DNA from 2 places in the Stenotrophomonas sp. 71799_Sma genome. Region 2 is predicted to be linked to the other one. Evidence: predicted binding sites of a transcription regulator. Region 2 holds the regulator's gene; the other holds the start of a gene.

Region 1 (14,362 bases), 790 kb from region 2:
ACAACGACGTGGAAAGCATCGGCCGCATGCAGCGCGAGCTGTCCGAGCTGGTGCCGGAGGCGCGCATCGGCATCGCCCACGGGCAGATGCCCGAGCGCGAGCTGGAAAAGGTGATGCTTGATTTCCAGAAGCAGCGCTTCAACGTACTGCTGTCGACCACGATCATCGAATCGGGCATCGACATCCCCAACGCCAACACCATCATCATCAACCGCGCCGACCGCTTCGGCCTGGCCCAGCTGCACCAGCTGCGTGGCCGCGTCGGTCGTTCGCACCACCGCGCCTACGCCTACCTGGTGGCGCCCGACCGCCGCTCGATCACCCCGGATGCGGAAAAGCGCCTGGAAGCGATCGCGTCGATGGACGAGCTCGGTGCCGGCTTCACCCTGGCCACGCACGATCTGGAAATCCGCGGTGCCGGTGAACTGCTGGGCGAGGACCAGAGCGGGCAGATGGCCGAGGTCGGCTTCAGCCTCTACACCGAGCTGCTGGAGCGCGCGGTGCGCAGCATCAAGCAGGGCAAACTGCCCGACCTGGATGCCGGCGAGGAAGTGCGCGGTGCCGAGGTCGAGCTGCATGTGCCGGCGCTGATTCCGGAAGACTACCTGCCGGACGTGCACACCCGCCTGACCCTGTACAAGCGCATTTCCAGCGCGCGCGACAGTGATGCGCTGCGCGAACTGCAGGTGGAGATGATCGACCGCTTCGGCCTGCTGCCGGATGCGGCCAAGCACCTGTTCGCCATCGCCGAGCTGAAGCTGAAGGCCAATACGCTGGGCATCCGCAAGCTGGACCTGGGCGAGAACGGTGGCCGCATCGTGTTCGAGTCCAAGCCGAACATCGATCCGATGGCGGTGTTCCAGCTGATCCAGAAACAACCCAATCTCTACGCCATGGAAGGGCCTGACAAGCTGCGCATCAAGCACCCGCTGCCGTTGCCGGAAGACCGCTTCAATGCGGCCCGCGCCCTTCTGACCACCCTCGCCCCGGGTTGATCGCCCCCGAATACCCCGCACCGGTCCCCACCCGGTGCGGGCGGATGACCATGTTTCCTGACGCCGTACCCGCCCCCGACCTGCTGCACGCGCAGGCCTGCCTGATCGATGCCCTCTCGATGTCGCTGCAGATGCGCGACGCCTACACCCGCCACCACTGCGATCGCGTCGGACTGCTCGCGCAGCGCCTGGCCGCACGCTGCGATCTCGACGATGAAGCCTGCGCGCAGATCGGCCTGGCCGCCCGTTTCCACGACATCGGCAAGATCGGCATTCCCGACGATGTGCTGCTGGCCCCACGCCGGCATACCGACGAGGAGCGCGCGATCATGCGCGAGCATCCGGTGCGTGGCGAGCACATTTTCATGGCCACCGGCCGCAGCGATGCCGTACCGGTGGCACGGCTGATCCGCACCCATCACGAGGCCTTCGATGGCAGTGGCTATCCCGATGGCCTGCGCGGCGAAGACATTCCACTCGGTGCACGCATCGTCACCATCGCCGATGCCTACGACGCGATGACCAGCGTGCGTCCCTACCGCACCGCGATGGAGCACGAAAAGGTGCTGCGGATCATTGACGAGCAATCCGGCGGCCTGATCGATCCCTACGTGCTGCAGCGCTTCCATCGCATGCTGGCGCAGGAGCCGGCGCTGGCCTGAGACGGGCATGGCCCGGCGCTACCGATCAGACAAACAAAAGGCCCGGCGTTCGCCGGGCCTTCTGCATCACGCATCACCTGCGATCGGTTACCAGATCACCACGCGCTTGTCGTCGGCACGCACCATCGCGTCGCCGGCCTTGCACTGGAACGCAGCGGCATACGACGGCATGTTCGACGGCGCGCCGTTGGCACGGAAGTTGGCCGGCGCGTGCGGGTCGGTGTTCAGGCGGACGCGCAGCTCACCGTCGGTGAAGTTGCGGCGCCACACGGTAGCCCAGTTCATGAAGAAGCGCTGGTCCTGGCTGTGACCATCGACTTCGACATTCGCCTTCGGATCTTCCTTCAGCGCCATCTGCAACGCGTCGTAGGCCACGGTCAAGCCGCCCAGGTCGCCGATGTTCTCGCCCAGGGTCAGCTTGCCCTTCACGAACACGCCCGGCACCGATTCATAGCCATCGAACTGCGCGACCAGCTGGTCGGTACGTTCGGTGAAGGCCTTGCGGTCGGCGTCGGTCCACCAGTTGTCGAAGTTGCCGTTGGCAGCGAACTGGCTGCCCGAGTCGTCGTAGCCGTGCATCATCTCGTGGCCGATGACCGCACCGATGCCGCCGTAGTTCAGCGCCGGATCGGCCTTGGCGTCGAAGAACGGTGCCTGCAGGATCGCCGCCGGGAACACGATCTCGTTCTTGGTGGCGTTGTAGTAGGCATTGACGGTCTGCGGGGTCATGCCCCACTCGGTCTTGTCCACCGGCTTGCCGATCTTGTCCAGCATGTAGCGGTAATTGAACGCACGCGCCGCCTGCATGTTGCCCAGGTAGCTGTCGCCGTTGGTCTGCAGGCCCGCCCAGTCACGCCACTTGTCCGGGTAACCGATCTTCGGGGTGAAGCTGGCCCACTTCTCCAGGGCCTTCTTCTTGGTTTCTTCGCCCATCCACGGCAGCTGCTCCAGGCGCGCCTTCAGCGCCTGCGACAGGTTTTCCACCAGGTGCTGCATGGCCACCTTGGATTCGGCTGGGAACACGGCGTCGACGTACAGCTGGCCCAGGGCTTCGCCCATGCCACCGTTGACCGACTCCAGCACACGCTTCCAGCGCGGCTGCATTTCCTTCTGGCCACGCAGGGTGGTGCCGTAGAAATCGAAGTTGGCCTTCTCGAACTGGCTGCTCAGGTACGGCGAGGCGTCGTCGATGGTGTGGAAGCGCAGGTAGGCCTGCCAGGTGCTGGGCATGGTATCGGCCAGCATCTTGTCCATTTCACTGAAGAAGCCCGGCTGGGCCAGCGAGAACTTCTGCGCGGCCGGCACCTTCAGGGTGTCGAACAGCGCGGTCCAGCTGAAGTTCGGGGTCAGCTTGTCGGCGTCGGCGGCGCTGAGCGGGTTGTAGCGCTTGGCCGGGTCACGCATTTCGATGCGCGACATCGAGGCCTTGGCCAGGCGGGTTTCAAAGGCCATCACGGCCTTGGCCTGCTCGGCGGCCCGTGCCGCGTCCACGCCGGACAGGGTCAGCACCTGTGCGATGTAGGCCACGTAGGCATCGCGGATCTTGGCCTGCGCATCGTCGAAGTAGTAGCCCTTCTCCGGCAGGCCCAGGCCGCCCTGGCCGACGTAGGCGATGACGTTGGCCGAATCCTTGTAGTCGGCATTGGCGAACAGCGAGAACAGCACGCCCTTGCCCTCGGCCTGGCTGTCGCGCAGGTACTGGGTGATGGCGGCGGTGTCGTTCAGCGCGGTGATCTTGTCCAGCTGCGGCTGCAGCGGCGCCAGGCCGGCGGCTTCAATCTTGGCCTCGTCGTTACCGGTCTTCCAGATGTCACCGATCTTGGCTTCCACCGAGCCGGCCTTGGCCTGGCTGGCGGCGGCCTGCTGCACCAGCGTGTGCTGCACTTCCAGCGAACGCTCGCGCAGGATCTCGAAGCTGCCCCAGGTGGTCTGGTCGCCCGGCACCGGGTTGGCCTTCAGCCACTTGCTGTTGACGAAGCCATTGAGGTCGGTACAGGCCGAAATGGCCGGATCCAGGTCGGCGCTGTTGAGCGAGATCAGCGGCGTCTTGATCTGCGACAGGTCGAAGGCCGGCTTGGCGTCGGCGCTGGCCGCCGGCGCGGTTTCATTCTTGCCACAGGCCGCCAGTGAGGCAGCGATGGCGATGGTCAGGCCCAGCGGGACCAGGTTGCGGACGTTCATGAGGCTCTCCTGCGGGTAATTTCACAGGGTAGCCGGGGAGGCCTGCGGTGGGACCGGCCAAAGGTCACAGGACGCGCTTATGTAGAGTCGAGCCATGCTCGACTGCTCTCCGTTCCGGGTTTATTGTCCTTGCGGCAAGAGGCCAACAGCAGTCGAGCATGGCTCGACTCTACAAAAAGCGAAGGCCGGCTTGCGCCGGCCTTCTGTTTTATTTCGCCTTGCCCTGGTTGGCCACGGCTTCAGCGGCCTTGCGCGCTGCTTCCGGGTCGCCCAGGTAGCGGAACGACTTCACCGTCAGGTCGTCGTTCAGTTCGAACAGCAGCGGGATGCCGGTCGGGATGTTCAGCTCGAGGATTTCCTCGCGCGAGACGTTGTTGAGGTACTTGTACAGCGCGCGCAGCGAATTGCCGTGGGCGGTGACCAGCACGGTCTTGCCGTCCTTCAGCTGCGGCGCGATGGCGTCGTGCCAGTACGGCAGCACGCGGTCCAGCGTGGTGGCCAGCGATTCGGTGCCCGGCAGTGCGTTGCGGTCCAGGCCAGCGTAGCGGCGGTCATGGATCGGGTGGCCCGGATCTTCCAGGTCCATCGCCGGCGGCGGGATATCGTACGAACGACGCCACACCTTGACCTGGTCCTCGCCGTGCTTGGCGGCGGTCTCGGCCTTGTCCAGGCCCTGCAGGCCGCCGTAATGGCGTTCGTTGAGGCGCCAGGACTTGTTCACCGGCAGCCAGTCCTGTTCCAGCTCGGCCAGTGCACCCTGCAGGGTGTGGATGGCACGCTTGAGTACGGAAGTGTGGGCAACGTCGAACTGCAGGCCTTCCTCGCGCATCAGGCGACCCGCGGCAGCCGCTTCCCGGCGCCCCTGCTCGGTCAGGTCGACATCGACCCAGCCGGTGAAGCGGTTGTCCAGGTTCCACTGGCTCTGGCCATGGCGCAACAGTACGAGTTTACGGGTCACTGCAGGGTCTCCAACGCGAGGAAAGGCAGGCCGCCATTGTAGCCCCGGGCGCCGCTCACCGGGCCGTGGCACCGCGCATGCGATGCTGTGACCAATGAATACGGTGATCGACCCCGGGCGCTGGGAAGGCAGCGTCGCCGCGGCACGCAAGCAGCAGATCCAGCTGGCTGGCCGCGTGGAGCGCCAGGACCGCCTGCCACGCAACGTGCGCTGGCTGGCCGGGCTGGATGTCGGCTTCGAGGACGATGGCGCCATCACCCGCGCCGCGGCGGTACTGCTGGACGCAGAGACGCTGCAGCCCGTGGCGCAGGAGATCGCGCGCATCCCCACGGTGATGCCCTATATCCCCGGACTGCTCAGCTTCCGCGAGCTGCCGGCACTGCTGGCCGCGCTGGCGCTGCTGCCGCATACGCCGGACCTGGTGTTCGTCGATGGCCATGGCATCAGCCACCCGCGACGATTGGGCGTGGCCGCGCATCTGGGCGTGGTCACCGACCTGCCGAGCATCGGCGTGGCCAAGTCGAAGCTGGTGGGCAGGTTCGTCGAACCGGGCGCCGAGGCCGGTGCGCATACGCCGCTGCTGGATGGCGATGAACAGTTGGGCTGGGTGCTGCGCAGCAAGATTCGCTGCAAGCCGCTGTTCGTGGCCGGTGGCCATCGGGTCAGTGCGGATACCGCGCTGGACTGGGTACAGCGCACCCTGCGCGGGTACCGGCTGCCGGAACCGACCCGGCTGGCGGATCGGCTGGCCTCGCGACGGGACGAATGACCGCACCGGGCATCACCCGGCGCGGTCGCCATCCTCGTTCAGCGATGCACGTGGCCGCGGTGGCCCTGCGCGTCCTCGCCGTGGTCATGGCCTTCATGGCCCTCGTGCTCGCCGGCCTTGGCCGGCGCCGGCTCACCACAGGCTTCGCCGCAGTGGTCCGCTTCGATCTGCAGTGTCACGTGCTCGATGCCGAAGTCATCGTGCAGGCGCCCGCCCAGATCACGACGCAGCGCATCGGCATCGGTGCCGTCGCGCATCACGATGTGCGCGGTCAGCGCCGGGGTGCTGGAGGCCAGCGCCCACACATGCAGGTCATGCACGTCCAGTACCGCAGCGTGGCCGGACAGGCTGTCGCGCACCTTGGCCACGTCCATGCCCTTGGGCACGCCTTCCAGCAGCACGTTGATCGCCTCGCGCATCAGCACATAGGTGCGCGGCAACACCCACAGGCCGATCAGCACCGCCAGGATCGGGTCGATCGGCTTCCAGCCGGTCCACTTGATCAACAGCGCGCCAGCAATCACGGCCACCGAGCCGAGCATGTCTGCCCACACTTCCAGGTAGGCGCCCTTCACGTTGAGGCTCTCGCCGCTGCCGGCCTGCAGCAGGCGCATCGAGATCAGATTGATGACCAGGCCCGCCGCGGCAATCACCAGCATGCCCGACGAGGCAATCTCCTGCGGCTCGCGGAAACGTCCAATGGCCTCCCACAGGATATAGCCGGCAACCACGAACAGCATCGCGCCGTTGATCATCGCGCCCAGCGCTTCCAGGCGCGCATAGCCGTAGGTGCGGCGCGCGTCCGGCGGGCGCCGGCTCAGCCGCACCGCGACCAGTGCGATCATCAGCGCCAGCGCATCGGTGGCCATGTGCGCCGCATCGGACAACAGTGCCAGGCTGTTGGTCCAGAACGCGCCCACCACCTCGACGACGAGGAAGGTGGAGGTCAGGCCGAGTGCCCACCACAAGGGTTTCTCGTGGCGGATCTCGGATGGCAGGTGATCGTGGTCGTGGCCCATGGCAACAGCTCCTTTGCGATGGGAGGCAGGCTACGCCGGAGGGCGTTGGGAAACTATCACGGTGTTTATAACATTGCAGGCCACGCGGTCCCTCACCGGGCATGGCCCGGTGCTACCGGAGCGCGGCCGGCAACGCCAGGCCACGCCTGGCGAACGCAGCGGACCGACGTCCGCCTGCGGTCAGAACCCGAAGCGCAGGCTGGCCCAGTACGCGCGGCCCGGCTCGTTGTAGGTCGCCGCGCCGGCATCGCTGCTGTTGGCCTCGCGGAACAGGCGCTTGTCGGCCAGGTTGTTGACGCCGAAACCGAAGCTGACCGTCTCGGTCACCTTGTAGCGCGCGCTCACGCCCCAGATGTTGTACGCACCACGGTCCTGCAGCGCGATCGACGGATCGCAGGTGCCGGTGCAGCGCGGATCATTGTTGATGTTGGTGGTGGCCGGCTTCTGCTTGCCGTAGAAGGTGCCGGTCAGCAGCAGCGACAACTTGTCGGTGGCCTGCCAGTCCAGCATCGTGTTGACGGTGTACTTCGGAATCACCGACAGCGGCTGGCCGGTGCTCTTGTTCTCGTTCTCCACCATGTAGGTGAAGTTGTTGCTCCACTTCAGGCGGTTGCCCTGCTCGCCCAGCAGCGGGACCACCAGGTTGCCTTCCAGACCCTGCACGATCGCCTTGGGTGCGTTCTCCCAGCGGAAGATGCGGCCCTTGGTGTCGGCGGTCAGCCCGATCTGGTTGTACCCGGCCTGGATCTTGTCCTTGTAGTCGTTGTGGAAGTAGGTCAACGACGCTTGCCAGCCGCTCTGCGGTGCCCACTCGATACCCAGTTCCTTGTTCAGGCTGGTTTCCGCCTTCAGGTCCGAGTTGCCGCGCATGTAGCAGCCGGCGCCCAGGCTCGGCAGTGCATTCGGGCAGCCATTGCCCCGGGTGTAATACAGATAGTCCGGATTCGACTGGTACAGGTTCGGCGCCTTGAATGCACGGGCGATACCGCCCTTCACCACCCAGTCGCTGTTGATGCGGAACTGCGCGTTGAGGCTGGGGCTGGTGTTGTTGCCGAACTGACTGTGGTGGTCGAAGCGCAGGCCCGGGGTGACGATCCAGCGCTCGCCCAGGTAGATGTTGTCTTCCACGAACACGGCGGTGGTCTGCGCGTCGGACTTGCCGCGTGCGCGATCGGCCGACAGCCCCGGGATGCCGCCGCCGCTGCTGCTGGACTGGCTCATCGAGTACGGGTCGGTCAGGCGGCTGTCCAGGTATTCAAAGCCCAGCGTCCAGATGTTCTCGGCACCACCCAGCGTGGTCGGGAAACTGACTTCGCCGTCCAGCTGGTAGTTGCGCAGGCGCGAGGTCGACCAGTCGGTGCCGTTGAAGCTGCCCTCCGGGCCACCGGCCAGGCCTTCGTTGATGCGCGAGTTGTTCACCGCCTCCACTGCAGCCGTTACCCGCGAGGTCACATCACCCCAGCGGCCGCGATGGGTGATCGCGCCGGTGTTGCGGTACATGCGGTTGGTCTCGGCCTGCTGCTCGGCCAACGCCCCCAGATCGATCGGTGTCGAGGTACCGGTGGTGCTGACCGCGCGGTCGCCAGCATAGATGTTGCCCTGGCGACTGGTGCCGGCTTCGAATTCGACCACCTGGTTGGCGGTCACGTCCCAGCGCAGCAGCGCGTTGACATCGCGGTTCTTGACGCCCTCGCGACCGGCCGGCGGCACCGCGTTCGGATTCGTCGCGAAGTCACGATTGAGTTCCAGCGAATCGGCGTCGGTCTTGTTGAGATTGCCGTACAGGCGGAACGACAGGGTGTCGGTCATCGGCCCGCTCAGCTGCAGGCCGACGCGCTCGCTGCCGCCTTCGGCGCTGTGCTCGGGCACCAGGCCATACAGGTCGACCGCGCCGGTCAGGTCGCCGGTCGGGCGCTTGGTGATGATGTTGACCACGCCACCGGAAGCACCCGAGCCATAACGTGCCGCTGCAGGGCCACGCAGCACTTCGATGCGCTCGATCATTTCCGCCGGCACCCAGTTGGTATCGCCGCGGGTATTGCGCTCACCGCTGCGGCCCATGCGCACGGCATCACGCGCACCGATGCGCTTGCCGTCGACCAGGATCAGGGTGTTTTCCGGGCCCATGCCACGCAGATCGATCTGGCGGTTGTTGCCGTACTGGCCCGAGGCACTGTTGCCGGTCAGGTTGACGCCGGGCATGGTGCGCAGCAGCTCGGCGATGTCGTTGGCCGGCGGGCGCCTGGCGATGTCCTCTGCGGTGATGGTCGAGGTACCCAGGGCCTGGCGCGCGATCTGCGAGGCGGTGACGTGCACCGTGTCGATATCGGTGGCGTCGGTTTCGGCGTGGGCGGTCAGGGCGCTGCCGGCCAGCAGGGCGGCAACGGCAAGCGCCAGCGGGCGCGGCGAAAGGACAACGGCAGGGGACATGATCAGGACCTTCTGGCAGGGCTACGGGGCCTCTGGCAAAGGGCTTGAGGCAACGACGAGGGGGAGGCGGAGCAGTCCTGCAGCAGGCACCTGCAGCCCGTTCCGTGCGCGCATTCTCCCATCAATGCGATTGATTCTCAAATGCGTTCACTCATTGCCGCAGCGGCGCCGATGTGGTTTGCGCACCGTGCAACCCTGCACCGCGCGTAAACTGGCCGGCTAACCCGCCATCAACCGTATGCCGCCGCGGCCGATACCCGTGGTTTGCCGTACGCAGTCAGAGATCGACGTGGAACCACCCCAATTGGACGATGCCAGCCAGCCGCTGGCCGAGGCCTGGCAGCAGTGTCTGCTGCAGGCCGGCCCTGCCGCCACCGCGCTGCTCACGGCCGCTGCTACCGATGCCCCACCCGCGCTGGCCCAGCGCTTTTACGAAGTACTGCTGCAGGACACCCGTGCGCGCCGTTTCCTGTCCCACGACCAGGTCAAGCAGCGCCTGCAGCCGGCCATGCAGCGCTGGCTGGCGCAGCTGCTGACCACTGATGCCAGCGGCATCGCCAACACCGTGGCCTCGCAGCGGATCATCGGCGACGTGCACGCCCGCGTCGGCATTCCGGTCGACCTGGTTACCCGCGGTGCGCGTGTGCTCAAGCACGAACTGTTCGTGCGCCTGCGCGACGATGCACCGGACAGCGACACCGCATTTGCCGCCATCGACTGCCTCAGCGCGATCATGGATATCGCCATGGAAGGCATGACCCTGGCCTACACCCACGCGCGCGAGCGCTCCACCCGTGCCGACGCCGCCTACCGGCTGTTCTCGCTGGTACAGAACGTCGGTACCGAACGCGAGCGCCAGCGCGCACTGCTGCTGGACTGGGAAAACGCCCTGCTCTACGCGTTGGCCGGCCACGTGCAGGCCAGCGACAACGCCAGCCTGGCTACCTCGGAGTTCGGCCTGTGGTTCACCCACAAGGGCATCCCCAGCTTCGGCGAAAGCAGCGAAACGCAGCAGGTGGGCCAGTTGATGGCCCGCATTGATGGCCACCTGCAGCGCGCGAGCGGCGATGCTCCGGCGCAGCGACTGGCGGTGCTGCCGGCCATCCGCGAGGACCTGGCCGCCATCCGCACCCTGATGACACTGCTGTTCGAGCGCATCGGCGAACTGGATGCCGGCAGCGACGCGCTGACCAACCTGCTCAACCGTCGCTTCCTGCCCACCGTGCTGCGCCGGGAAATCGAGCTGGCCACACGCAACCGCACACCATTCTCGCTGCTGCTGCTCGACCTGGATCACTTCAAGGCAATCAACGACGGCCACGGCCACGATGCCGGCGACCGCGCGTTGCAGCACGTCGCCGGCCTGCTCGGCCAGCTCACGCGCGGCAGCGACTACCTGTTCCGCTATGGCGGCGAAGAATTCGTGGTGGTACTGGTGGCTGCCAGCGAATCGCAGGCGACCGTGATCGCCGAGAGCCTGCGGCGGCAGATCGCACAGTCGCCGGTGGCACTGGCCAACGGCCAGGTGCTGGCACTGACCGCCAGCATCGGCGTGGCCGGCCACGACGGTCATCCGGACTACGAGCGGCTGATGGCCCGTGCCGACGCGGCAATGTACGAGGCCAAGCGCAGCGGCCGCAACCGCGTGGTGGTGGCCAGTGCGGACCTGCAGGAAGCGCCGGGACGGCGCGCACTGCAGCGATGACGGCAGGACAGGTAGAGTCGACCGCGGGTCGACTATCGCGCGCACCGCGGGGTTTTTCGCGCGCAGGGCGAAGAGCAATCGGCTGACAGTCGACTCTACTGACAGCCGGCACTACCGATACGGCCGCCGGCCGCTGCTTTCACCGCCACCACCCACCACGCTGCCCACCAGAGCAGCGCCAGCAACGCGATGCCCGCCCCCAACAGGCATACCGCCGGCCAGCCATGGCGCGCCTGCATCCACGGCCCGGCCGCTGCACCGGCACCACTGCCCACCGCATAGAACAGCATGTACAAAGCCACCAGGCGTCCATGCTGTTCAGCCGGCGCGCGCAGCAGCAATGCCTGGTTAGATACGTGCAGTGCCTGCCCACCCAGGTCGAGCACAATCACGCCCAACAGCAGCAACGACAGCGACTGCGGCAGGCCCAGCAAGGGCCACCACGCAACCAGCATCAACAACAGCGCACCGACGCTGACCGGATGCGCGAAACCACGGTCCATCCAGTGCCCTACCCGCGCCGCCAGCAGCGCACCGATCACCCCGGCCAGGCCCAGTGCACCGATGGCGGCGGTCGACCAATGCAGCGGTGGCGCCGAGAGCGGCAAGGGTGCCGCCGCCCAGAACACATTGAGGCCGGCAAACAGCAGCAGTGCCAGCGGCCCACGCTCGCGCAGCGTTCGATCGCGGCGCAGCATGCCCAGCATCGAGCCCAGCAGCTCGCGCCAGCGTGGGGGAACCGACGGCACCGGCACTGGGGGCAGGCGCCGCCACAGCAGCGCCGCCAACCCCGCCATCACCATCGCTGACAACAGGTAGACCATCTGCCAGCCAAAGGCCGCCGCCACCGTACCGGACACCACGCGCGCCAGCAGCAGGCCGATGAACACGCCACCCTGCACCACACCGACCACGCGACCGCGCTGCTCGGGCGGTGCCAGCATGGCGGTATAGGCGATCAGGCCCTGGGTCAGCGCCGTGCCCAGCAAGCCGGCCAGCAGCATGCCCGACAACAGCCAGCCCGCCGTGCGTGACGCTGCCAGCCACAGCAGCGCCAGCACCAATGCGATCAACTGCAGCCGCAGCAGGCGTCGCCGGTCACCACGGTCCGCCAGCGGCAGCAGGCCAAGCAACGCCAGCACGCTACCGGCCTGGGTAGCAGCCAGCACCGCGCCAGCCACGGCCCGGTCCAGCGCAAAGGCGCGTGCAAGCTGATCCAGCAGCGGCTGCGCGTAATAGACGTTGGCAACGCTGGCACCTGCGGCAACCGCGAGCAGGACCAGCAGCGGGCGGGGAAGCGATATGGCACTCATGATGTGGTTGCAATTTGAAACTTGATGCAGGCTACTGCCATTGGTTTTAAACTGCAACCACATCAGAGAGGTCCACCATGCACGCCGACAGCCCCTGCCCCGTCGCCCGCAGCGCCGATCTGCTCGGTGACCGTTGGGCGCTGCTGGTCATCCGTGATGCCTTCGATGGCGTCACCCGTTTCGGTGATTTCCAGCGCAGCCTCGGCGCGGCCCGCAACATCCTCAGCGACCGCCTGCGCCGGCTGGTAGAGGCCGGCGTCCTGCAGCTGCAGCCGGCCTCCGATGGATCGGCCTACCAGGAATACGTGCTCACCGCCGCTGGCCAGGAACTGTTCCCGCTGCTGGTCGCGCTGCGCCAATGGGGTGAACGCCATCGCTTCGAGGCCGGTGAAGCCCATTCACAGCTGATCGAATCGGCGACGCGGCGGCCGCTGCCCTACATGCAGCCGCGCGGGCGCGACGGCCAGCCACTTCAGCCCACCGCCACCCGCGTGCGCAAGCTCAGGGACGGCGGGCGCGACACCTGATCCGCCCATTCGCGCACACCGACGAACACCCGCGCCGGTTAGCATCGGGTCTTTCCGCCACTGGATGCCGCCGATGTCGCGCGATCGCCCTTCCCTGCTGACCGCCCTGCTGTTGCCGCTGCTGGCCTGCGCCACAGCAACCACGCAGGCCCGCGAGGTTGCCGCGCCCGCCGACCACGTGCAGGCCGATGGACCCTATGTGTTCCGCCAGGGCGACCAGCTGCAGGCCAAGTGGATCTGCGACGACAAGGTCGAGTCGCACACGCTTGCCACGCAGGCCGCAGGTACCGACATCGCCCCGCGCTGCGGCTACGAGCACACGGTGCACGTGGCTGCCCCGAATGCGCCTTCGGTTTCCGTGCTGCCGGCCGTGCCGCGCATCGTTGCGCTGTCCGACATCCATGGCCAGTACGGGTTGCTGGTGCGCCTGCTGCGCGCCCACCAGGTCATCGATGCCCAGGATCGCTGGGCGCTGGGCAAGGACACGCTGGTCATCGCCGGCGATGTGTTCGACCGCGGCCCGCAGGTGACCGAGGCCTTCTGGCTGCTGTATGGCCTGCAGCAGCAGGCGGCCGCCGCCGGCGGCGCGGTGCACTTCGTGCTCGGCAACCACGAAACCATGGTGCTGTACGACGACCTGCGCTACGTCAACCCGAAGTACCTGCGCAGCGCGCAGCTGCTCGGCCGCAGCTACCCGCAGCTGTACGGTGCCGATTCGGTGATCGGGCAGTGGCTGCGCACCCGCCCGGTGCTGCTGAAGATCGGCGACACCCTGTTCCTGCACGGCGGCATTTCGCCCGAGGCAGTGCAGCTGGCGCTGGACCCGGCGCGCACCAATGCGGCCTACCAGGCGTCACTGGGCCTGCCCAAGGCCGAAGTAAAGGCCGACCCGGCCACCGCACCGCTGTATGACGGCAAGACCAGCCCGATCTGGTACCGCGGCTACTTTGATGGCCGCCTCGACACCGCGGGGGTGCAGACCGTACTCGACCGCCTGCAGCTCAAACGCATCGTGGTCGGCCACACCTCGATGCCACACGTCAGCAGCTTCCATGGCGACCGCGTGATCGCCATCGACAGCAGCATCAAGAACGGCGAGAACGGCGAACTGCTGTTCATCGAAAATGGCAGGCTCAGCCGTGGCCTGCTGGATGGCTCGCGGGTGCCGTTGGCGCCAGGTGAGCCGGGCCTGCAGGACTGAATGAAGGGACAGCGCGACGGCACCGGGCGGCGGCGGCGCGCTCCACCTTCACCCGGTTTGCGGCTACCCTCGGCAGCCGAGAGAGGCCCACCCCATCCATCCGGTGGGCCTGACCGTTACAGGAGCCCCCGCGCATGCGCGTTCTGATTGCTGAAGACGACCCGGATATCGCCTCCGGCCTGTGCGCCTCGCTGCGCCGGCAGGGGCACGTGGTTGACCACGTCGACAACGGTGCGCACGCCGACGCGGCACTGGGCTCGACCCAGTACGCATTGCTGGTGCTGGACCTGGGCCTGCCTCAGCTGGATGGCCGCGATGTGCTGCAGCGCCTGCGTCAGCGCGGCGATGGCCTGGCGGTGCTGGTGGTGACCGCCCGCGACGGCCTGGCCGAGCGCGTGCGCGTGCTCGACCTCGGTGCCGACGATTACCTGGTCAAGCCGTTCGCGCTGGACGAGTTCGAAGCACGCGTGCGTGCGCAGCTGCGGCGGGTCACCAGCAATGGCAACCCGGACCTGCGCATCGGCCGCCTGCGTATCGATCTGGCCGGGCACCGGGTGTGGATCGACGACCAGTCGCTGGAACTGACCGCGCGCGAGTTCGGC
Region 2 (14,362 bases):
AGGCCGGCGCGATGGCCGGCGAACTGATCGCCCAGGGAACTGGCCTGGCCTTCGCGCAGATGAGTGACCCACTGCGTGGCGGCACCTCCGGCGTGATCGGGCAGTGGTTCTATCTGCTGTTCGGCCTGCTGTTCTTCACCGCCAACGGGCACCTGGCGCTGATCTCGCTGGTGGTGGACAGCTACCGGGCGCTGCCGATCGGCGCCCCGCTGCCGGACCCGCACGCCTTCTTCAGCATCGCCCCAACCTTCCTGCTGACCGTACTGCGCGGCGCATTGACCCTGGCGATCCCGCTGACCGTGGCAATGCTGGCGGTGAACCTGGCGTTCGGCGTCCTGGCCCGTGCGGCCCCGGCGCTGAACCCGATCCAGCTCGGCCTGCCAGTGTCTCTGCTGCTGGGCCTGTTCCTGCTGGCGCTGCTGGCCGGGGAAATGGGTCCGCCGGTACAGCGCCTCTTCGATGCCGCCTTCCAGGCTGCGGACACGGTCACACACTGACCGGATCATCACGTTTTACTGCTTGCCCTTCCCCCGGGTCTGCGCGTTAGAGTGAATACGCGGCAACCGGGGGGATGCCGCACGTGGCCGGCGCCGTGCGTCGGCCTGCCTCATGCATGCCCCACCGTGGTTTCCGTCGACAGGCAGGTCCGGGAGACTGACGAATGCTGGTAGGCACGTACAACCCGTGGCTGGTGGCGATCTCGCTGCTGGTGGCCGTGATGGCTTCGTACACCGCGCTGGCGATGGCCGGGCGCACGGTCACTGCACCCGGCAAGGGCGCGGCGTGGTGGTGGCGCCTCGGTGGTGGCTTCGCCATGGGCCTGGGCATCTGGTCGATGCACTTCATCGGCATGCTCGCCTTCGATCTGCCCATTCCGCTCGGCTACGACCTGCCGATCACCCTGCTTTCCCTCGCATTGGCGATCGCCTCATCGGTGTTCGCGCTATGGCTGGTTTCGCTGCGTACCCTGCCCCACCCGCGGTTGGCCGGTGGCGCGCTGCTGATGGGCACCGGCATTGCCGGCATGCATTACGTTGGCATGGCCGCAATGCGCATGCAGCCGGGCATCGACTACGACCCGGGCTGGCTGCTTTTTTCGCTGATGGTGGCGGTGGCCGCCTCGTGGACGGCGCTGTACGTGGCGTTCCGCCTGCGCGCGCAGCGCACCCGTGTCGGCGACCGGCTCGCGGCTGCCGGCCTGCTCGGGTTGGCCATCGTCGGCATGCACTACACCGGCATGGCCGCAGCGCGCTTTCCGGAAGGCAGCATCTGCGGCGCAGCCGTCGGCGATGGGCTGCAGAGCGAATGGCTGGCCATGCTGGTGGTGGTGCTGACCGTCGCCATCCTGGCCGTGGTGCTGGTGGTCTCCTGGCTGGACCAGCGGGTGGAGGCGCAGCTGCTGCGCCTGCGCAATTCCCTGTTGAGTACCTCACTGACCGACGCACAGCAGGAACTGACCCAGGCCGCACTGCACGACCCGCTTACCCGCCTGCCCAACCGCCTGCTGCTGCAGCGTCGGATCGTGCAGGCGCTGGCCGAGGCCGAACAGGGCGGCAGCCGCTTCGCGGTGATGTTCATGGACCTGGATGGCTTCAAGCAGGTCAACGATGCCTACGGCCACCAGGCCGGCGATGCACTGTTGGTTGCGGTGGCCGAACGCACGCGCCAGCTGCTTCGGCCCAACGACATGCTGGCCCGTCTGGGCGGTGACGAATTCGTGCTGGTGGTGCGCATCGAGCACGACGAGGACCTGCCGACGCTGGCCCGGCGCATCCTGCAGGCGGTCGGCAGCGGGCCGTTGCTGGCCGACAACGAACTGCAGGTGACCGCCAGCATCGGCGTGGCGATCTGTCCGGATCACGCTGCCAGCGAGCGGCAGCTGATGGCCTTTGCCGATGCAGCGATGTACCAGGCCAAGGAATCCGGACGCAACGCCTTCGTGCTGTTCGCCGACTGGATGAATGACAGCGCCGAACAACAGTTCCGGCTGCTGGCCGACCTGCGCCGGGCCATCGGCAGCGAGCAGCTGTTCCTGCACTACCAGCCGAAGATCCAGGTAGCCACGCAGAAGGTGGCCGGTGCCGAAGCGCTGATCCGCTGGCGCCATCCGGAGCATGGCCTGATCCCGCCGGACCGCTTCATCCGGCTGGCCGAACGCAGCGGTGCGATCAATGAGATCGGGCGCTGGGCGCTGGACCAGGCCTGCCAGCAGCTGCGCCGCTGGCACGATGCCGGCCACGAGGGCTGGTCGATGTCGGTGAATCTGTCGCCGGTGCAGTTCAGTTCGCCGCACCTGCTGCAGGATGTGCGTGAAGTGATCGAACGCTACGACATTGCCCCACGCCACCTGGTGCTGGAGATCACCGAAAGCACGGTGATGCGCGATACCGATACCAGCCTGCGCCTGCTGCAGGCGCTCTCGGCACTGGGCGTGGGCATCTCCATCGATGACTTCGGCACCGGCTATTCCAGCCTGCTGTACCTGAAGCGGTTGCCGGCCACCGAAATCAAGATCGACCACGCCTTCGTACGCGACCTGGAGCACAGCGCCGAGGACGTGGTGATCGTCTCGGCGATCGTGGCGCTGGGCCACGCGCTGGACATGGACATCGTCGCCGAGGGCGTGGAGACCGCCGCGCAGCGCGCCTACCTGGAGCGGCTGGGCTGCGATTACCTGCAGGGCTACCTGCTCGGCCGTCCGGTGGATGCGGCGCGCTTCATGCAGCTGCATGACCTGCCGCGGCCTCGGGTGGAACTGGCGCAGAGCCCGCCGACGCAGCACCCGCCGGGGTAAATCCAGGCTGCGCTCCCACCTGCACCTGCTCTGGTAGATGCCAACCTTGGTTGGCACATGAACCCATCACGGAACACTTCTTGCACGCACCCCGGCATCCCCTGCCGCAGTGCCCGTGATGTCCGAGAACGAATCCGCCGGCGAAAAGACCGAACAACCTACCGAAAAACGCCTGCGCGACGCCCGTGAACAGGGCAACCTGCCGCGCTCGCGCGAGCTCGGAACGGCCGCCGTGTTCGGCGCCGGCGTGCTGGCGGTGATGGCCATGAGCGGCTCGATCGGCCGTGGTGCAAGCGCCTGGATGAAGCATGCACTCAGCCCAGAGCAGAGCCTGCGGCAGAACCCGAAGGAACTGTTCGGCCACTTCGGCGACCTGCTGCTGCAGTTCATGCTGGTGATCGCGCCGCTGGTGCTGGTCTGCCTGCTGGCCAGCTTCGTCGCCCCGCTGGTGATGGGCGGCCTGCGCTGGTCGCAGAAGGCGATGATGCCCGACTTCAACCGCATGAACCCGATGAGCGGGCTCAAGCGCCTGTATGGCCCGGAAGCCATCGCCGAGTTCACCAAGTCGTTGTTGCGCGTGGCTTTTGTCGGCGTTGCCGCCGGGCTGGTGGTGTGGACCGGCTTCGACACCCTGCGCGGGCTGATCCACCACCCGCTGGAGACCGCCATCACCGACGGTCTCGGCTTCACCCTGCGCCTGCTGCTGGCCACCGCCGGCGCGATGCTGGTGCTGGCGGCCATCGACGCCCCGTACCAGCGCTGGAACTGGATGCGCAAGCTGAAGATGACGCGTGAAGAGCTGCGTCGCGAAATGAAGGAAAGCGAGGGCAGCCCGGAGGTAAAGGGCCGAATCCGCCAGCTGCAGCAGCAGATGGCCAACCGCCGGATGATGGAGGCGGTGCCCACTGCCGACGTGGTGGTAGTCAACCCCACCCACTACGCGGTGGCCCTTAAGTACGAGGGCGGCGCCATGAACGCCCCCAAAGTGGTCGCCCTGGGTGTGGATGAGACCGCCCTGCGCATCCGTGAAGTGGCCGACGGCAACAAGGTGGCGATCGTCTCCGCCCCGCCTTTGGCACGCGCCTTGTATCGGGAAGGCCAACTCGGAAAGGAAATCCCCGTGAGACTGTATTCGGCCGTCGCCCAGGTCCTGTCCTACGTCTACCAGCTGCGCGCCTGGCGCACTGGCCCGATGCCGGACGCCCCGCACATCCAGGTGGATGAATTCGGCAAGGGAGGCCGCCCGTGAGCGCCCAGCCCTCCACCGGTTTCAACACCCGCCGCGCGCTGGAAATGATCCGCCAGGGCCTTGGCGCACCGCTGATCGTGCTGGCCCTGCTGGCCATGGTCGTGGTGCCGCTGGCCGCGCCGGTGCTCGACGCCCTGTTCACCTTCAACATCGCCATCTCGCTGATGGTGCTGCTGGCGGTGGTCTACGTGAAGCGCCCGCTGGACTTCACGATCTTCCCGATCGTGCTGCTGATCACCACCATGCTGCGGCTGGCGCTGAACGTCGCCTCCACCCGCGTGATCCTGCTGAACGGCCAGAACGGCCACGACGCCGCGGGCAAGGTCATCGCCGCGTTCGGCGAATTCGTAATCGGCGGCAACTACGCAGTGGGCATCGTGGTGTTCGCGATCCTGACCATCATCAACTTCGTGGTCATCACCAAGGGCGCCGGCCGCGTCTCGGAAGTGACCGCGCGCTTCATCCTCGACGCGATGCCCGGCAAGCAGATGGCGATCGACGCCGACCTCAACGCCGGTTTGCTGACGCGTGAAGAAGCCAAGCTGCGCCGCGAGGAAGTCCGCGAGGAAGCCGATTTCTACGGCGCGATGGATGGTGCCAGCAAGTTCATCCGCGGCGATGCCATCGCCGGCATCCTGATCCTGTTCATCAACATGCTCGGCGGCCTGGCCGTAGGCGTGCTGCAGCATGGCATGCCGTTCGGCGATGCCGCTGCCACCTACACCCTGCTGTCGATTGGTGATGGCCTGGTGGCGCAGCTGCCGGCGCTGCTGGTCTCCAGCGCCGTGGCCATGCTGGTCACCCGCGCCTCGCGTTCGCAGGACATGGCCCAGGCCATGACCGGCCAGGTGTTCGGCCAGTACCGCGCGCTGGCGATCACCGCCGGCATCATCGGCGTGGTCGGCCTGGTGCCGGGCATGCCCAACGTCGCTTTCCTGACACTGTCCGCGATCCTCGGCTTCATCGCCTGGAAGGTCTACCGCAAGGGCAAGGCCGCGGCCACCGATCCGGCAGCCGCAGGCAATGACGCTGCCGCGCTCAACGCACTCGGCCGCCCGGCCGCGCCGGCTCCGACTGCCGAACTGAGCTGGGACGAACTGCGCCCGGTCGATCCGCTGGGCCTGGAGGTCGGCTACCGGCTGATTCCGCTGGTGGACAGCAGCCAGGGCGGCGAACTGATGGCACGCATCAAGGGCGTGCGCCGCAAGCTGACCCAGGACGTCGGCTTCCTGATCCCGTCGGTGCACATCCGCGACAACCTGGAACTGCCGGCCAACGGCTACCGCGTGCTGGTGCACGGCGTACCGGTGGCCACCGCCGAGATCCATCCGGACCGCGAGCTGGCACTGGACCCGGGCAGCGCGCTCGGCGCGCTGGAAGGCATCGCCGGCAAGGACCCCGCGTTCGGCCTGGACGCGACCTGGATCCAACCGCACCAGCGTGCCCAGGCCGAAACGCTGGGCTACACCGTGGTCGATCCGGCCACCGTGGTCGCCACCCATCTGTCGCACCTGATCCGCGAACACGCGCCCGAGCTGCTCGGCCACGAGGAAGTGCAGCACCTGCTGGCCAACCTGGCCAAGAGCGCGCCCAAGCTCGTCGAAGATCTGACGCCGAAGGCGCTGCCCCTGTCGGCGGTGGTACGCGTGCTGCAGAACCTGCTGATCGAGCGCATTCCGATCCGCCAGCTGCGCAAGATCGCCGAAGCACTGGTCGAACACGCTCCGAACAGCCAGGACCCGGCCGTACTGACCGCCGCGGTGCGCACCGCGCTGGGTCGTTTCATCGTGCAGGAGATCGCCGGAATGTCGGCGGAGCTGCCGGTGTTCACGCTCAACCCACAATTGGAACGTGTCTTGCAGGAGTCCACGCAGGGCAACGGCGCCGCGCTGGAACCCGGACTCGCTGAGCGACTGCACCAGAGCCTGGCCGAATGTGTCAGCAAGCAGGAAGCCCGCAACGAGCCCGCGGTCGTGCTGGTACCTGGCCCGGTGCGTGCCGCGCTGGCCCGCCTGGTCCGCCACAGCGTTCCGTCGCTGTCGGTCCTGGCCTACAGCGAGGTGCCGGAGGACAAGCGCCTGAAGCTGGTCGGAACGATCAGCTGACGCCGCCCTCCGATGCGCCAGAAAACAGACACCACTTTCGAACCAACGCAACAGACAGATACCAAGGGGAACCCGCACCGTGCAGACCACCGACCACCCGAGTTCTCCGACCGCCACCCCGCCGTCTTCGTCCCGTGACCACAGCATGAAAATCAAACGATTCGTCGCCGCCGACATGCGCTCGGCCATGAACCTGGTGCGCAAGGAACATGGTCCTGACGCCGTGATCCTGTCCAACCGCCGGATCGAGGAAGGCATCGAGATCGTCGCCGCCGCCAACTACGACGAGAGCGCCGTGCAGCGTGCACTGGAAGCCTCGCGTCGTGACATCGCTCCGCCGCCGGCGCCGAAGCCGCGCACCGCCGCCGACGCGGTGATCGCCGCGGTCACCCGCCGCCGCAGCAACACCCCGGCACCGGAACCGGTCGCCGCAACCACCTCGGCCGTGGCTGCCCTCGCCCGCGCTGCGGTCGGCGCCACCGGCCGCACCCTGGACAGCGCCGACGAGATCGTGCCGACCCGCGGCAGCACCGGCTTCGCCGCCACCCTGGCACGCGCCGCCGTCAACGAACCGGCGCTGCCGGATCAGCCCTTCGCTCCGTTCGCCGAAGCCATCGTCGCACCGGCGCCCAGCACCGCCGCACCGGCCAACCGCGCCCGCTTCCAGATCGACCCGCCGCACGAGACGCATCACGAAAGCGCGGCGTCGGCCGTGCAGCCGCCGCCGCTGCCTACCGCTGCCGTGACCGAAGCGCAACCCGGGATCGTCGCCAGCGAACCGGCACCGGTCGAAGCCAGCGACGAAACCGGCGCTGCCCCCGTGCTGGCCCCAGCCCCGGCACTGACCCTGGTGGCCCAGGACGACGCCGAGATCCGCCAGCTGCGCCAGGAAGTGGCCGGCATGCGCCATGTGATCGAGCGCGAGATGAACCGCTTCACCGACGAGCGCCTGCGCGGCTGCCCGGTGCGCGCCACCGCGCTGGACCTGATGGACGAGTATGGCTTCGATGCCGGCCTGGCCCGCGACGTGGCCATGCAGATCCCGCTGGAGACCGAGGCCCATCGAGGCCGCGGCCTGATGCTGGGGCTGATTTCGCGCAAGCTGCCGATCGCCCCGGTCGACCCGCTGGAAGAAGGTGGTGTGATCGCACTGGTCGGACCGACCGGCGCCGGCAAGACCACCACCATCGCCAAGCTGGCCTCGCGCTTCGCCGAGAAGCACGCGCCGCGTGACGTGGCCCTGGTCACCACCGACACCACCCGCATCGGTGCCCGCGAGCAGCTGTACGGCTACGGCCGCCAGCTCGGCATCGCGGTGCACGAGGCCAACAGCGGCACCGACCTGGACCAGCTGCTGGAACGCCTGAAGGACTACAAGCTGGTGCTGATCGACACCGCCGGCCTGGGCCCGCGCGACCGCGCCCTGGCCGCCCAGCTGCAGTGGCTGCGTGCCGCCCGCCAGGTCCGCACCCTGCTGGTGCTGCCGGCCAACACCAGCTTCGGCGACATGGACGAGGTGGTCCGCCGCTTCGGCGCCGCCAACCTGCAGGGCCTGGTACTGAGCAAGCTGGACGAGACCGGCCGCTTCGGCAACGCCCTGTCGGTGGCCGTGGACCATGCCCTGCCGATCACCTGGGTGACCGATGGCCAGGACGTCCCGGAGGACCTGCACCGGGCCAGTGCAGCCAATCTTGTACTTCGCCTTGAAGATTTGCGCCGCGCGGCCGATATGCCCTGCAACCCGGAGTTGAACCATGCCGTCGCGTGAGTACGCCAAGCTGACCAAGACCTTCCCGCTGTCGGCCACCCGCAGCGAGCCGCTCGGCCCTGTGCGCACCATTGCGGTCACTGGCGGCAAGGGCGGCGTGGGCAAGACGAATGTGTCGGCCAACCTGGCCGTGGCCCTGGCTGGCATGGGCAAGCGCACGCTGCTGCTGGACGCCGACCTCGGCCTGGCCAACATCGACGTGATCCTGGGCCTGAACCCCACCTTTACCCTGGCCGACCTGGTCGCCGGGCGCTGTTCGCTGGACGACGTCATCGTCGAAGGCCCGAACGGCGTACTGGTGGTCCCGGCCGCATCCGGCCGCCGCCACATGGCCGAGCTGGCCCCGGCTGAGCACGTTGGCCTGGTCAACGTGTTCTCCGAGCTGGAGCGCGAGCTGGACATCATGGTGGTGGACACTGCCGCGGGCATCACCGATGGCGTGCTGACCTTCTGCCAGGCCGCACAGGACACCGTGGTGGTGGTCTGTGACGAGCCGGCCTCGATCACCGACGCCTACGCACTGATCAAGGTGCTGTCGCGCGAGCGCGGCGTGGACCGCATCCAGGTGGTGGCCAACATGGTGCGCGACCCGAACGAGGGCCGCGTGCTGTACGAAAAGCTGACCCGCGTCTGCGAGAAGTTCCTTGCCGATGTCTCGCTGAACTACCTGGGCTGCGTGCCGCAGGATGACTGGCTGCGCCTGTCGGTGCAGCGCCAGCAGCCGGTGGTGAAGGCCTATCCGTCCAGCCCGGCGGCGCTGGCGATCACCGAGATCGCGCGCCGTACCGCGCGCTGGCAGGCGCCGACCGAACCGCGTGGCGGCGTCGAGTTCTTCCTCGAACGCATCCTCAAGCAGCGTGGGGTGACGGCATGAAAGGCGCAGCCCAGTACAGGGAAGTGCAGCGCTCGGCGGCAAACGAAGTCATCGCCCAGCATTCGGACCTGGTGCGGCGCATCGCCCACCACCTGGCCGCGCGCCTGCCGGCCAGCGTCGAGGTCGACGACCTGATCCAGGCCGGCATGATGGGCCTGATCGAAGCCTCGCGCAGCTATGACGCCGACCAGGGTGCTTCTTTCGAGACCTACGCCTCGATCCGCATCCGTGGTTCGATGATCGACGAGATCCGCCGTGGTGACTGGGTCCCGCGCTCGGTGCACCGCCGTGCACGTGATGCCGCCGCCACCATCCGCCGCCTGGAACAGAGCAGTGGCCGTGCCGCCAGCGCCACTGAAGTGGCCGCCGCGATGGAGATGCCGCTGCCTGAGTACCTGCGGCTGATGGAAGACGCTGCACGTGGCCAGGTGCTGAGCCTGGAATCGCGCATCGAGGACCAGGGCGAGCTGGACACCGTCGCCCAGGGCGGGCCGACCCCGCAGCAGGTACTGGAGCGCGGTGAGTTCGGTCGCGAGCTGGGCAAGGCCATCGGCCACCTGCCCGAGCGCGAACAACTGGTGCTCTCGCTGTACTACGAGCAGGAACTGAACCTGAAGGAGATCGGCGCGGTGCTCGGCGTGAGCGAGTCGCGGGTCTGCCAGATCCACGGCCAGGCGGTACTGCGCCTGCGTGGCCGGCTGAAGCTGTTCGAGGCTGCCGACGCAGGCCTCGAAGAATGAACATCCCCGAGGCGGCTGCCCCCGGCCGTCCGGAATGAACAACAAAGGAATTCTGCTTTGAACAAGAACATGCGCATCCTGATCGTCGACGACTTCTCGACCATGCGTCGAATCGTCAAGAACCTGCTGGGCGATCTGGGCTTCACCAATACCGCCGAAGCCGAGGACGGGCATGCCGCGCTGTCGCTGCTGCAGAGCCAGCCGTTCGATTTCGTGGTCACCGACTGGAACATGCCGGTGATGACCGGCATCGAGCTGCTCAAGGCCATCCGTGCCGATGCCAAGCTGAAGACCCTGCCGGTGCTGATGGTCACGGCAGAAGCCAAGCGCGAGCAGATCATCGAAGCCGCCCAGAGCGGCGTGAACGGCTACATCATCAAGCCGTTCACCGCGCAGACGCTGGAAGAGAAGCTCGGCAAGATCTTCGAACGCCTGGCGGCCAGCGCCTGATGGATACCACGGTCGACAAGAACGCCCTCGCCCTGCGCCTGCAGGAGGCCCTGGACGCACTCGAGTCCGGTGACGAGGCCGCCTGGCGGCAGCGCATCGATGGGCTGGTCGCGCTGCGCACGCAGCCGATGATGAGCGGCCTCTCGCGGCTGGCCCGCGAGCTGGGGCAGGCGCTGGGCGAACTGCCGACCGTGCCGAGCGAAGCCGGCGAACTGGACGACGCCTGCGCGCGACTGGACCACGTGGTGGCGATGACAGAACAGGCCACGCACCGCACCCTGGACCTGGCCGAGGAATGCCGCAGCCTGACCGAACAGCTGCGCGCCGAAGGCCTGCAGCCGGGCCAGGACGCGCAGCTCGAGCGCATCCGCCACAACCTGACCGAGATCGCCCTGACCCAGAGCTACCAGGACCTGACCGGGCAGATCATCCGTCGCGTGGTCGGCATCGTCCGCCGCGTGCACGAAGGCTTCGGCGCGCTCGGCCTGCCGCCGGAACAGCATCGCACCGACCCGGAACTGGCCGGGCCGGCACTGAAGGGACTGGACCGCCACGCGGTCTCGCAGAACGACGCCGACGACCTGTTGTCGGATCTGGGGCTGTAAGCATGAGCGCGGTATCCGACGACATCACTGCCGATTTCATCATCGAGGCGCAGGAGATCCTGGATCGCCTCGGCGAACAGCTGGTGTCGCTGGAGCAGGCACCGCAGGACAGCGACCAGCTCAACGCGGTGTTCCGCGGCTACCACACGCTCAAGGGCGGCGCCGGCTTCCTCGGCGTCACCGCCATGGTCGAGCTGTGCCATGCCGCTGAAGAGGCGCTGGGCGCCGCACGTGCCGGCCAGGCCGTGCTGCAGGCCCACCACTTCGACGCGGCCCAGCAATCGCTGGACTACCTGCAGTCGATGCTGGACGCGGTTTCCTCCGGCACCGAGCCGGGCTATGCGCCGCCGGACCTGATCGCACAGTTCGACGTGCACGGCGGTGCCGTGGCTGCACCCGCCGCCGCAGCAGCACCCACCGCGGGTGGCAGCGACCTGATCACCGACGACGAATTCGAGGCTCTGCTCGACCAACTGCATGGTGGCAACGCGCCGACCGCGGTCGCGCCAGCGAAGAAGGCCGACGACGGACTGATCAGCGAAGACGAGTTCGAAGCCCTGCTCGACCAGCTGCACGGTGGCGCGGCACCCGGCGCCAAGCCTGCGGCCGTGGTGGCACCGGCACCGATCGCAGCGCCGCGCCCGGTCGCCGCACCGGCACCGGTGGCGAAGCCGGCCGCCAAGCCGCTGGCCGAGGCCGAACATACCGTGCGCGTGGACACCAAGCGCCTGGACGCGATCGTCAACCTGATCGGCGAACTGGTGCTGTCACGCAATCGGCTCAAGACCCTGCGTGCACGCCTGCGCGATGAAGAGCTGGACCGGGCCGTGTCCACTCTGGATATCGCCACCGCCCGCCTGCAGTCGGCGGTGATGCGCACCCGCATGCAGCCGGTGGGCAAGGTGTTCTCGCGCTTCCCCAAGGTTGCCCGCGACGTCGCCCGCTCGCTGAAGAAGGAAGTGGACCTGGAACTGATCGGCGCCGAGACCGAGCTCGACCGCAACCTGGTCGAAGCGCTGGCCGACCCGCTGGTGCACCTGGTCCGCAACGCCATCGACCATGGCGTGGAAATGCCCGACCTGCGCGAGGCACAGGGCAAGCCACGGATGGGCCATGTGCGCCTGTCCGCACAGCAGGAAGGCGACTACGTCAGCATCGAGGTGCAGGACGATGGCGCCGGCATCGACCCGGAAAAGCTGCGTGCCAAGGCGCGCGAGAAGGGCCTGATCGATCCGGAAGCCGCCGCGCGCCTGAGCAGCGAGGAGTGCCTGCACCTGGTGTTCCTGCCCGGCTTCTCGACCAAGCAGCAGGTCACCGACATCTCCGGTCGTGGCGTCGGCATGGACGTGGTGCAGTCACGCATCCGCGAACTGAGCGGCCAGATCCAGATCCAGTCGGAACTGGGCCGTGGCAGCCGCTTCCTGATCCGCGTGCCGCTGACCCTGGCGATCCTGCCGACCCTGCTGGTGCAGGCCGGCGAGGACGTCTATGCGCTGCCGCTGGCCCGCGTGATGGAAGTGCTGCACGCGCCGCGCACCTCGCTGGGCTGGTTCGATGGCCGTGCCGTGCTCGACCGCCGCTCGCACACGCTGCCGCTGGTCGATCTGCGCCAGTGGCTGGATGTGACGCCGGCCGCCTCGCCGCTGCTGACCATCGTGGTGCTGCAGGCTGGCGAAGCGCGCTTCGGGCTGGTCGTGGACCAGGTACGCGGGCGTGAGGAAGTGGTCATCAAGCCGCTGCCGAAAGCGCTGCGCGGCCTGCGCGGTTATGCCGGTGCAACCTTGATCGGCGATGGTCGCATGGCGCTGATCCTGGACGTGGACGGGCTGCGATGAACCCCACCGGGCCATGCCCGGCGCCCCGAAAACTGTGACCACCGTCTGTACGCGATCTACCGGTGTCTCAAGTCCCATTCATACACGCCGATACCGGAACCATGGATAGACTCAGCCTCATTGGACTCTTTCTCGCCCTGGCCTCGCTGGTCGGCGGCAGCATCCTCAAGGGCGCCGGCCTGGCGTCGTTGTGGTCGCCTGCGGCGTTCGTGATCGTCATCGTCGGCACCGTCGCCGCGATCCTGCTGCACACCTCGCCGGCGGTGTTCAAGCATGCCTTCAAGATCGTGCGCTGGGTCGTGCGCCCGCCGCACAGCGATCGCCGCGAACTGATCCAGCAGATCGTCGAGTGGAGCAACATCGCCCGCCGCCAGGGCCTGCTGGGCCTGGAATCGCAGGTGGAAGCACAGCAGGACCCGTTCCTGCGCAAGGGCCTGCAGCTGCTGGTGGACGGCGTCGAACCCGAATCGATGCGGCACATGCTGGAAATCGAACTGGGCAGCCAGGAACACCAGGACCAGGCCGGTGCCAAGGTCTTCGAAGCGATGGGCATCTATGCACCGACGCTGGGCATCATCGGTGCCGTGCTTGGCCTGATCGCGGTGATGAAGAACCTGGCCGACCCGAGCAAGCTCGGCCACGGCATCGCCGCAGCGTTCACCGCCACCATCTACGGCATCGCCTCGGCCAACCTGCTGTTCCTGCCGGTGGCCGCCAAGCTCAAGAGTGTGATCTCGCACAACACCCGCGACCGCGAAATGGTCATTGAAGGCCTGATCTCGATCGCCCAGGGCGAAAACCCGCGCAACATCGAAACCAACCTCTCCGGCTTCCTGCACTGACATGGCCCGCCGCAAGCACCACGAAGAGCACGCCAACCACGAAGCATGGGCGATCCCCTATGCCGACCTGATGACGCTGCTGCTCGCCTTCTTCGTGGTCATGTACGCGATTTCCTCGGTGAACGAAGGCAAGTACCGGATCATGGCCGACGCGCTGACCGATGCCTTCGGGGGCGCGCCGCGCACGATCAATCCGGTACAGGTCGGCAACAAGCAGGTGCAGGGTGGCGGCTGGGACAGCCCCTCGGTGATCAAGTCCGGCACCAAGATCGGGCCCTCGGCGCCTGCGCCGTCGCACGACCCGACCCTGCTGCCGTCGATGGCCTCGCAGATGCGTATGCCTGTTTCGGTGCACAACCAGGAGCAGATCGCGCGCGCCGAGCGCCAGCTCAACAGCATCGCCGACCGCCTGACCGCCGCACTGGCGCCGCTGATCGACCGCGGCATGATCAGCGTGCGCCGCACCGAGCTGTGGATCGAAGTCGAGATCAACAGCGACATCCTGTTCCCCACCGGCTCGGCGGCGCTGGACGTGCATGCGCGGCAGACCCTGGCCAGCCTGGCCGAGGTCCTGCGCGACGTACCCAACAGCGTGCGCGTGGAAGGCCACACCGACAACGTACCGATCGCCACCGCCACCTTCCCGTCGAACTGGGAACTGTCGGCCGGGCGCGCGGCCAGCGTGGTGCACCTGTTCGCCGACCAGGGCGTGCAGCCGTCGCGGCTGGCGATGGTCGGCTACGGCCAGTTCCGCCCGCGCGAAGAGAACGACAGCGCGCAGGGCCGCAACCGCAACCGCCGGGTGATGGTCATCATCCTGGCCGACACCTCGCACTCGGTGGACCCGCTCGGCCAGCGCCTGAACGCAGCCACCGGCGCCACCCGGAACACCGATACCGAACAAGCCGCGGCAACTCCGGCTACCGCCCCCACCTCCCCCATCGCACCGGTGAAGTTGCCGCCGGTGCCGGCTGGCAGCCGCGTCGGCGCCGCCGTTCCCCCGGCAATGAAGGAGTAATCCGATGCGCATCTGGGCAGTCGCCAACCAGAAGGGCGGAGTCGGCAAGACCACCACCACCCTCGCCCTCGGCCGCGGACTG

The links. Region 2 encodes FliA, which starts transcription of late flagellar genes. Its sites were predicted from a motif close to TAAAGTTTNNCNNNCNNNGGCCGATAA; they were not measured.
Region 1: the regulator FliA is predicted to act here: its motif matches at 9,245-9,271, upstream of ACZK4Z_RS06465 (GGDEF domain-containing protein).

What each region holds. Positions count from the first base shown of each region.
Region 1 is NZ_CM151202.1:1,387,735-1,402,096, reverse strand. Features, by position in the region: gene mfd (transcription-repair coupling factor) at 1-995, shown strand, start outside; gene ACZK4Z_RS06495 (HD-GYP domain-containing protein) at 1,040-1,657, shown strand; gene ACZK4Z_RS06490 (M13 family metallopeptidase) at 1,745-3,838, opposite strand; gene gpmA (2,3-diphosphoglycerate-dependent phosphoglycerate mutase) at 4,047-4,796, opposite strand; gene nfi (deoxyribonuclease V) at 4,891-5,565, shown strand; gene ACZK4Z_RS06475 (cation diffusion facilitator family transporter) at 5,604-6,584, opposite strand; gene ACZK4Z_RS06470 (TonB-dependent siderophore receptor) at 6,765-9,014, opposite strand; gene ACZK4Z_RS06465 (GGDEF domain-containing protein) at 9,304-10,719, shown strand; gene ACZK4Z_RS06460 (MFS transporter) at 10,815-12,032, opposite strand; gene ACZK4Z_RS06455 (winged helix-turn-helix transcriptional regulator) at 12,110-12,559, shown strand; gene ACZK4Z_RS06450 (metallophosphoesterase) at 12,633-13,760, shown strand; gene ACZK4Z_RS06445 (response regulator) at 13,895-14,362, shown strand, end outside.
Region 2 is NZ_CM151202.1:2,175,667-2,190,028, reverse strand. Features, by position in the region: gene fliR (flagellar biosynthetic protein FliR) at 1-497, shown strand, start outside; gene ACZK4Z_RS10130 (putative bifunctional diguanylate cyclase/phosphodiesterase) at 662-2,794, shown strand; gene flhB (flagellar biosynthesis protein FlhB) at 2,913-4,043, shown strand; gene flhA (flagellar biosynthesis protein FlhA) at 4,088-6,148, shown strand; gene flhF (flagellar biosynthesis GTPase FlhF) at 6,294-7,916, shown strand; gene ACZK4Z_RS10110 (MinD/ParA family ATP-binding protein) at 7,903-8,790, shown strand; gene ACZK4Z_RS10105 (RNA polymerase sigma factor FliA) at 8,787-9,530, shown strand; gene cheY (chemotaxis response regulator CheY) at 9,588-9,980, shown strand; gene ACZK4Z_RS10095 (protein phosphatase CheZ) at 9,980-10,585, shown strand; gene ACZK4Z_RS10090 (chemotaxis protein CheA) at 10,588-12,420, shown strand; gene ACZK4Z_RS10085 (flagellar motor protein) at 12,522-13,262, shown strand; gene motD (flagellar motor protein MotD) at 13,264-14,280, shown strand; gene ACZK4Z_RS10075 (ParA family protein) at 14,285-14,362, shown strand, end outside.